One region of the Streptomyces sp. NBC_00096 genome, then DNA from elsewhere that is predicted to be linked to it. Evidence: riboswitches for the same ligand, from Rfam matches in the RefSeq annotation. Region 1 holds a riboswitch; the other holds the start of a gene.
The links. A riboswitch is a leader RNA that binds a small molecule or an ion and turns the genes downstream of it on or off. The one in region 1 is predicted to bind S-adenosylmethionine.
Positions count from the first base shown of each region.

Region 2: linked by a shared signal. The riboswitch ahead of OG904_RS22620 (aminotransferase class V-fold PLP-dependent enzyme) and the one ahead of thrC (threonine synthase) in region 1 are both predicted to bind S-adenosylmethionine.

Region 1 covers NZ_CP108221.1:2,957,312-2,960,713, forward strand. Annotated here, with positions in the region: gene OG904_RS12760 (MoaD/ThiS family protein) at 176-454, opposite strand; gene thrC (threonine synthase) at 490-1,791, opposite strand; SAM riboswitch class I at 1,809-1,967, opposite strand; gene OG904_RS12770 (glucosyl-3-phosphoglycerate synthase) at 2,163-3,113, shown strand; gene OG904_RS12775 (trehalose-6-phosphate synthase) at 3,206-3,402, shown strand, end outside.
Region 2 covers NZ_CP108221.1:5,128,925-5,132,326, forward strand. Annotated here, with positions in the region: gene OG904_RS22610 (cytochrome bc complex cytochrome b subunit) at 1-264, shown strand, start outside; gene trpD (anthranilate phosphoribosyltransferase) at 460-1,524, shown strand; SAM riboswitch class IV at 1,607-1,723, shown strand; gene OG904_RS22620 (aminotransferase class V-fold PLP-dependent enzyme) at 1,957-3,348, shown strand.

The sequences.
Region 1 (3,402 bases):
ATAGCGCACTTGCATGTTGACTCAATGTCAACCCTCTCGCGGCCCGCTCATATGCGGCGGGCAAGAACAGCGGAGGGGACTTCCCCAACCTTACCGCGCCCAATCAAGCAGAATTGCCCCCTCCGGTTATTACCGGAGGGGGCAATTCAGCGTTCTGGGCGGAGCGGGCCCGTCGTCAGCAGCCGCCCGCGACGGCCGGAATGATCGAGATGCCCGCGCCGTCCGGGGTGGACGTCTGCAGCCCGCCCTCGAAGCGCACGTCGTCGTCGTTGACGTAGACGTTCACGAAGCGGCGCAGCTTGCCCTGGTCGTCCAGGACGCGCGCGGCGATGCCCGGGTGGCTCTTCTCCAGGGACTCGATGACCTCGGCGAGGGTCGCGCCCTCGGCGGGGACCTCGGCCTTGCCACCGGTGTAGGTGCGCAGGATGGTGGGGATGCGGACGTTGACGCTCATGGCGCTACTGCCTTTCCGGGGTGCAGGGAGGGAGATCAGGCCAGGTTGGCGGCGCGGAACGCGTCCAGGCTCGGGCGGATGGTGGCGGTCTGGCCGCTGTCGGCGGCCACCGCCTCCAGGGTCTTGAGGCCGTCACCGGTGTTCAGGATCACGGTGGTCAGCGAGGGGTCGAGCTGACCGTTCTCGACCAGCTTCTTCGTCACGCCGACGGTCACGCCGCCCGCGGTCTCGGCGAAGATGCCCTCGGTCTGCGCGAGGATCTTGATGGCCTCGACGACCTGCTCGTCGTTGACGTCCTCGACGAAGCCGCCGGTGCGGCGCGCGATGTCCAGGACGTACGGGCCGTCCGCCGGGTTGCCGATGGCCAGCGACTTGGCGATGGTGTTCGGCTTCTGCGGGCGGACCACCTCGTGACCGGCCTTGAAGGCGGTCGAGACGGGCGAGCAGCCCTCGGCCTGGGCACCGAAGATCTTGTACGGCTTGTCCTCGACGAGGCCGAGCTTGATCAGCTCCTGCAGACCCTTGTCGATCTTCGTCAGCTGCGAGCCGGACGCGATCGGGATGACGATCTGGTCGGGCAGCTGCCAGCCGAGCTGCTCGCAGATCTCGTACGCCAGGGTCTTGGAACCCTCGCCGTAGTACGGGCGCAGGTTGACGTTGACGAAGCCCCAGCCCTCGCCCAGCGGGTCACCGATGAGCTCGGAGCAGAAGCGGTTGACGTCGTCGTAGTTGCCCTCGATGCCGACCAGGTCGCCACCGTAGACACCGGCCATGACGACCTTGCCCTGCTCCAGGTCGTGCGGGATGAAGACGCAGGAGCGGAAGCCGGCGCGGGCGGCCGCGGCGCCGACGGCGCCGGCCAGGTTGCCGGTGGAGGAGCAGGAGAGGGTGGTGAAGCCGAAGGCGCGGGCGGCCTCGACGGCGATGGCCACGACGCGGTCCTTGAAGGAGTGCGTCGGGTTGCCGGAGTCGTCCTTGACGTACAGCTTGCCGGTGAAGCCGAGCTCCTTGGCCAGGTTGGCCGCGTCCACGAGCTTGGTGAAGCCCGGGTTCAGGCTCGGCTTGGAGGCCACGTCCGCCGGGACGGGCAGCAGCGGCGCGTAGCGCCAGATGTTGTTCGGGCCGGCCTCGATCGCGGCGCGCAGGGCTTCGGGGTCACCGAGCGGCAGCTCGTAGGCGACTTCGAGAGGTCCGAAACATTCGGCGCAGGCGAAGATCGGGCCGAGCTCGAAGCGGGTACCGCACTCACGACAGGAAAGGCCGGTGGCGGGACCGAGATCGACAGAAGTGCCCGAAGCAGCGGATTCGGCAGAGGTTGAGACAGTCTGTGCAGCCATGATGGCGAGGCCCTTTCTCCTCATCTTCCCCATGGCGCACTTCGCCATGAGACGGAATTGGCACCTTCCCTAGCCGGGGACCTCGCTGACGTCGCTGGTGTGCGCGATCGCGAGAACCGACTGGAGGGTTGCCGGGGCTTCAACGGGCCGTGTCCCTCTGCCCCTCTGGATGAGCGGTATGGCACCGGGCAACACGCTCTGTGGCGCGCCCGGGCGTTTGTACGCGGGCCCCCGGCATGCGGCGGACCTTTGCGTTGTTCAAGACTGTAACCGAAGCCCCGGGTGGTTGAGACAGCCGTCCGAACCGCGAGATGGATCACATTTCGGCCGAAACCGCAGGTGGTCCACGGATCGACAGAGGAGTTCCGAAGGTGCTGGAAGAGGTGGAGCGCTGGCTGGCAGACCGCTCCTGGTCCGCCGCCGACCGACCGCTCGACCAGTTGCTTTCCGCCAAAAGGGCAGCCGGTACGACGGTCAGCGTGGTGTTGCCCGCGCTGAACGAGGAGGCCACCGTCGGGGAGATCGTCGAGGTGATCCGGCGCGATCTGATCGAGGGGCCCCCGCTCCCCCTGGTCGACGAACTGGTGGTGATCGACTCGGGCTCCACCGACCGCACCGCCGAGGTCGCGGCCAAGGCGGGCGCCCGGGTGGTGCACCGCGACGAGATCCTGCCGCGCATCCCCGCCGTGCCCGGCAAGGGCGAAGTGCTGTGGCGCTCGCTGCTGGCCACCTCCGGTGACGTCGTCTGCTTCGTCGACGCCGACCTGCGGGACTTCTCCGCCTCCTTCGTCTCCGGGATCGTCGGCCCGCTGCTGACCGATCCGCAGGTGCAGTTCGTCAAGGCGATGTACGACCGCCCCCTGGGGGACACCCCCGGCCAGGGCGGCCGGGTCACGGAGCTGGTGGCCCGCCCGCTGCTCAACCTCCACTGGCCCCGGCTGGCGGGCTTCGTCCAGCCGCTGGGCGGCGAGTACGCCGTACGCCGCGAGCTGCTGGAGCGGCTGCCCTTCCCCGTGGGCTACGGCGTCGAGCTGGGCCTGCTGGTGGACGCGCTGCACACGGTCGGGCTGGACGCGCTGGCCCAGGTGGACGTGGGCGTACGGCTGCACCGGCACCAGGACGGCCAGGCGCTGGGGCGGATGGCCGCGGCGATCTACCGCACGGCGCTGCTGCGGCTCTCGCGGGGGCACCTCGTGCGCCCCGAGCTGACGCAGTTCGAGCGCGGTCCGGAGGGGTTCGTGGCGCACACCCACGCCGTGGACACCGTGGAGCGGCCGCCGATGCGGGACATCGAGGAGTACGCGAGCCGCCGCGTGGCGTGACGGCCGGGGTCGGCGCAGTGGTCTTCGTCTCGGTCCGCCGGACACGCAGGAGCTGACGTTTGACCGGGCGCGGGGCGGGCTAGGTTCGCCGCATGGCTTCCCAGGTGCTCGTCGCCGCGAACCGCGGCCCGCTCTCGTACGCCCTCGCCGCGGACGGCACGCTCAGTGCCCGCCGCGGCGGGGGCGGTCTCGTTTCCGGCCTCTCCGCCGCCCTCGCGGAACAACCGGGGGCCGTGTGGATCTGCGCGGCCCTGTCGGACGCGGACCGGGAGGCGGTACGGCGGGGCGT
Region 2 (3,402 bases), 2.2 Mb from region 1:
ATCAAGCGCCTGCCGCACGGTGAGTTCGTCGAGGTCCACGAGCCGCTCTCGCAGGGCAAGCTGCACACGCTCACCTCGTACGAGCAGTACCAGCCCGCCGAGATCGGCGCGACGGTCGACGAGAACGGTGTCGAGCGCAAGGTGAAGGCGCTGGAGAAGCTCCGCGTGAAGCTCAGCAAGGGCTACTACGGGGAGAACAACCAGATCCCGAAGCCCTCGGTCGAGGAGTACAAGGAGATCCAGAGCGGCCACGGCCACCACTGATCTCCCGCGTCACGGCTTCACACGTTTCACACGCTTGAGGGACTGATTTCGGTCAGTCCTGGTGTTGCCACGGCGAGAGCCCCGTCCAGTGTCTGGACGGGGCTCTTTGCCGTCTCCGGGGCTGGATAGGCTGAAGCCCTTCCCATTCGACGTGGGCCCCGGCATCGGACGGCCGACCAGCAGCAGGAGCGGACCATGAACGTTGTGACCCCGGCAGGCGGCGACAGCGTGGCGGCCCGTGGCTGGCCGGGCGTGCTGGACGCCCTGCTGACCGGCCGGGACCTCAGCGCCGACGACACGGCCTGGGCGATGGACCGGATCATGCGGGGCGAGGCCACCGACGCCCAGATCGCCGGCTTCGCGGTCGCGCTGCGGGCCAAGGGCGAGACGGTCGCGGAGATCAACGGTCTGGTGCGGGCCATGTACGAACACGCCAACCTGATCGAGGTGCCGGGCCGGACGGTGGACATCGTCGGCACCGGGGGCGACGGCGCCAAGACCGTCAACATCTCGACCATGTCGGCGGTCGTGGTGGCCGGTACGGGCGCCAAGGTGGTCAAGCACGGAAACCGGGCCGCGTCCTCCGCCAGCGGCTCCTCGGACGTCCTGGAGAAGCTCGGCGTCAACCTGGACCTCACCCCCGCACGGGTCGCGCAGGTCGCCGAGGAAGCCGGGATCACCTTCTGCTTCGCGGTCAGGTTCCACCCGGCGCTGCGGCACGTGGCGGCGGCCCGCAAGGAACTGGGCATCCGGACCACCTTCAACTTCCTCGGCCCGCTCACCAACCCGGCGAAGGTACGGGCCCAGGCCACCGGCGTGGCCGACGCCCGGATGGCCCCGATCGTCGCGGGCGTGCTGGCGGAGCGCGGTTCCTCGGCGCTGGTCTTCCGCGGTGACGACGGCCTGGACGAGCTCACCACCACGGCGACCTCCAAGGTCTGGTGGGTCCGGGACGGCAAGGTCGCCGAGCAGACCTTCGACCCGCGCGACATCGGCATCCCCCTGGTGGACGTCTCCGAGCTCGGCGGCGCGGACGCCTCGTACAACGCGGACGTGGCGCGCCGCCTGCTGGCCGGCGAGACCGGCCCGGTCCGTGACGCCGTACTGCTGAACTCCGCGGCGGCCCTGGTGGCGCTGGATCCGGGTACGGGGTCGCTGGAGGAGCAGCTGGCGGCGGGGGTCGTGCGGGCTGCGGAGTCGATCGACTCGGGCGCCGCCCGGGCGGCGCTGGCGCGGTGGGTGGCGGCCAGCAACGCCTGACGGTCGGATCAGGCCAAGATCCCGGTCCGGAATGTGGACCGGGGTCTTGCGCCCGGAGGATCTTGTGGCAGGATGCTCCTCAGGTCACGAGTGACAGCGTTTTGGCCCCGGCTTGCTGTCCGGCAACCCTCCTTCCGTGGCGGGGTGCCCCGGGTGATGACCAGGTCGTAGGCAGTGAGGCCTACGGCAAGCGCGGATCCCTCGACACCAGGGGTCCTGGTCTCTCGAGGAGCGTTTTCCGTGAGCAAGCGAATGCGATAGGGCGACTCGCCCCTTCTTCACCCCTCGGAACAGGGTCATTTCCGCGTACCCGCACATCTGCGGACGCCATCCCTTCCTCCGGGGCAATTCCCGTACCCCGAACGGCCGCAGCGCCGTGTCCGCGTACGGGCTCGTCGAAGCCATTCAGACCGCCTGCCGGGAGATACCGCCATGTCCGCAACCCTGAACGCCGCCGCCTCCACCGCTTCCGCCGACGTCACCGTCGACCCCGCCTGTGCCGAGCCGCTGCCGGTCCTCGGCCGTGACGTCACCGTCCCGCTCGTCACCGGCGGCGAAGTCACCTACGCCGCCCTCGACTACGCGGCCAGCGCCCCCGCCCTGCAGCGCGTCTGGGACGACGTGGCCGCGTACGCCCCGTACTACGGCAGCGTGCACCGCGGCGCCGGCTACCTCTCGCAGCTCTCCACCGACCTCTTCGAGCAGAGCCGCGTCACCGTCGCCGAGTTCCTCGACTGCCGCCCCTCCGACCAGGTGATCTTCACCCGGTCCACCACCGACTCCCTCAACCTGCTCGCCGCCGTGGTGCCGGCCGACTGCCAGGTGTTCGTCTTCGAGACCGAGCACCACGCCTCGCTGCTGCCGTGGAAGGACGCGCAGGTCACCTACCTCAACGCGCCCCGCACCCCGGCCCAGGCCGTCGAGACCCTGGAGCGGGCGCTCGCCGGCCGCGACCCCTACGGTCCGGCGCTGGTCTGCGTCACCGGCGCCTCGAACGTCACCGGTGAACTGTGGCCCGTCAAGGAGCTCGCCGCCGCCGCGCACGCCCACGGCGCACGGATCGTGCTGGACGCCGCCCAGCTGGCCCCGCACCACCCCGTCTCCGTGCAGGAGCTGGACGTGGACTGGGTCGCCTTCTCCGGCCACAAGCTCTACGCGCCCTTCGGCTCGGGCGTCCTCGCCGGCCGCTCGGACTGGCTCCAGGAGGCCGAGCCGTACCTCGCCGGCGGCGGCGCCTCCCGCAAGGTGGCCAGGCGCGAGGACGGCGGCGTGGACGTCGAGTGGCACACCACGGCCGCCCGCCACGAGGCCGGCTCCCCGAACGTCATCGGCGTCTACTCCATCGCCTCCGCCTGCAAGGCGCTGAACGAGGCCGGGTTCGAAAGCCTCGTCGCCCGCGAGCGGCAGCTCATCGCCAAGGTCCGGGACGGTCTGGCCGACGTCCCGGCCGTGCGGATCCTCTCCCTCTTCGGTGACGACGCCCCGCGCGTCGGCGTCATCTCCTTCGTGGTGGACGGCTGGAACAGCTCCCACTTCGCCGCCGCGCTCTCCGCCGAGTACGGCATCGGCGTCCGCGACGGCCTGTTCTGCGCCCACCCGCTGGTCCGCACCCTCCTGGGCAGCGAGCCGCAGGCCCAGGGCGAATGCGGAGCCCCGGAGGCGGCCCCGGGCGAGCGGTCCCTCAACGCCATCCGCGTCAGCTTCGGCGCGGGCACCCCCGACGAGCACGTCGAGCGCTTCGTCCGCGCCGTCAAGGAGCTCGTCTCGGACGGCGCGAAGTGGCAGTACCGCACCGAAGAGGGCCGCTGCGTCCCGGCCGTCTGACAGGCTGCGGGGCATGACCCACTGGGACCCGATGCCCACCATTCGGGCCTGCGC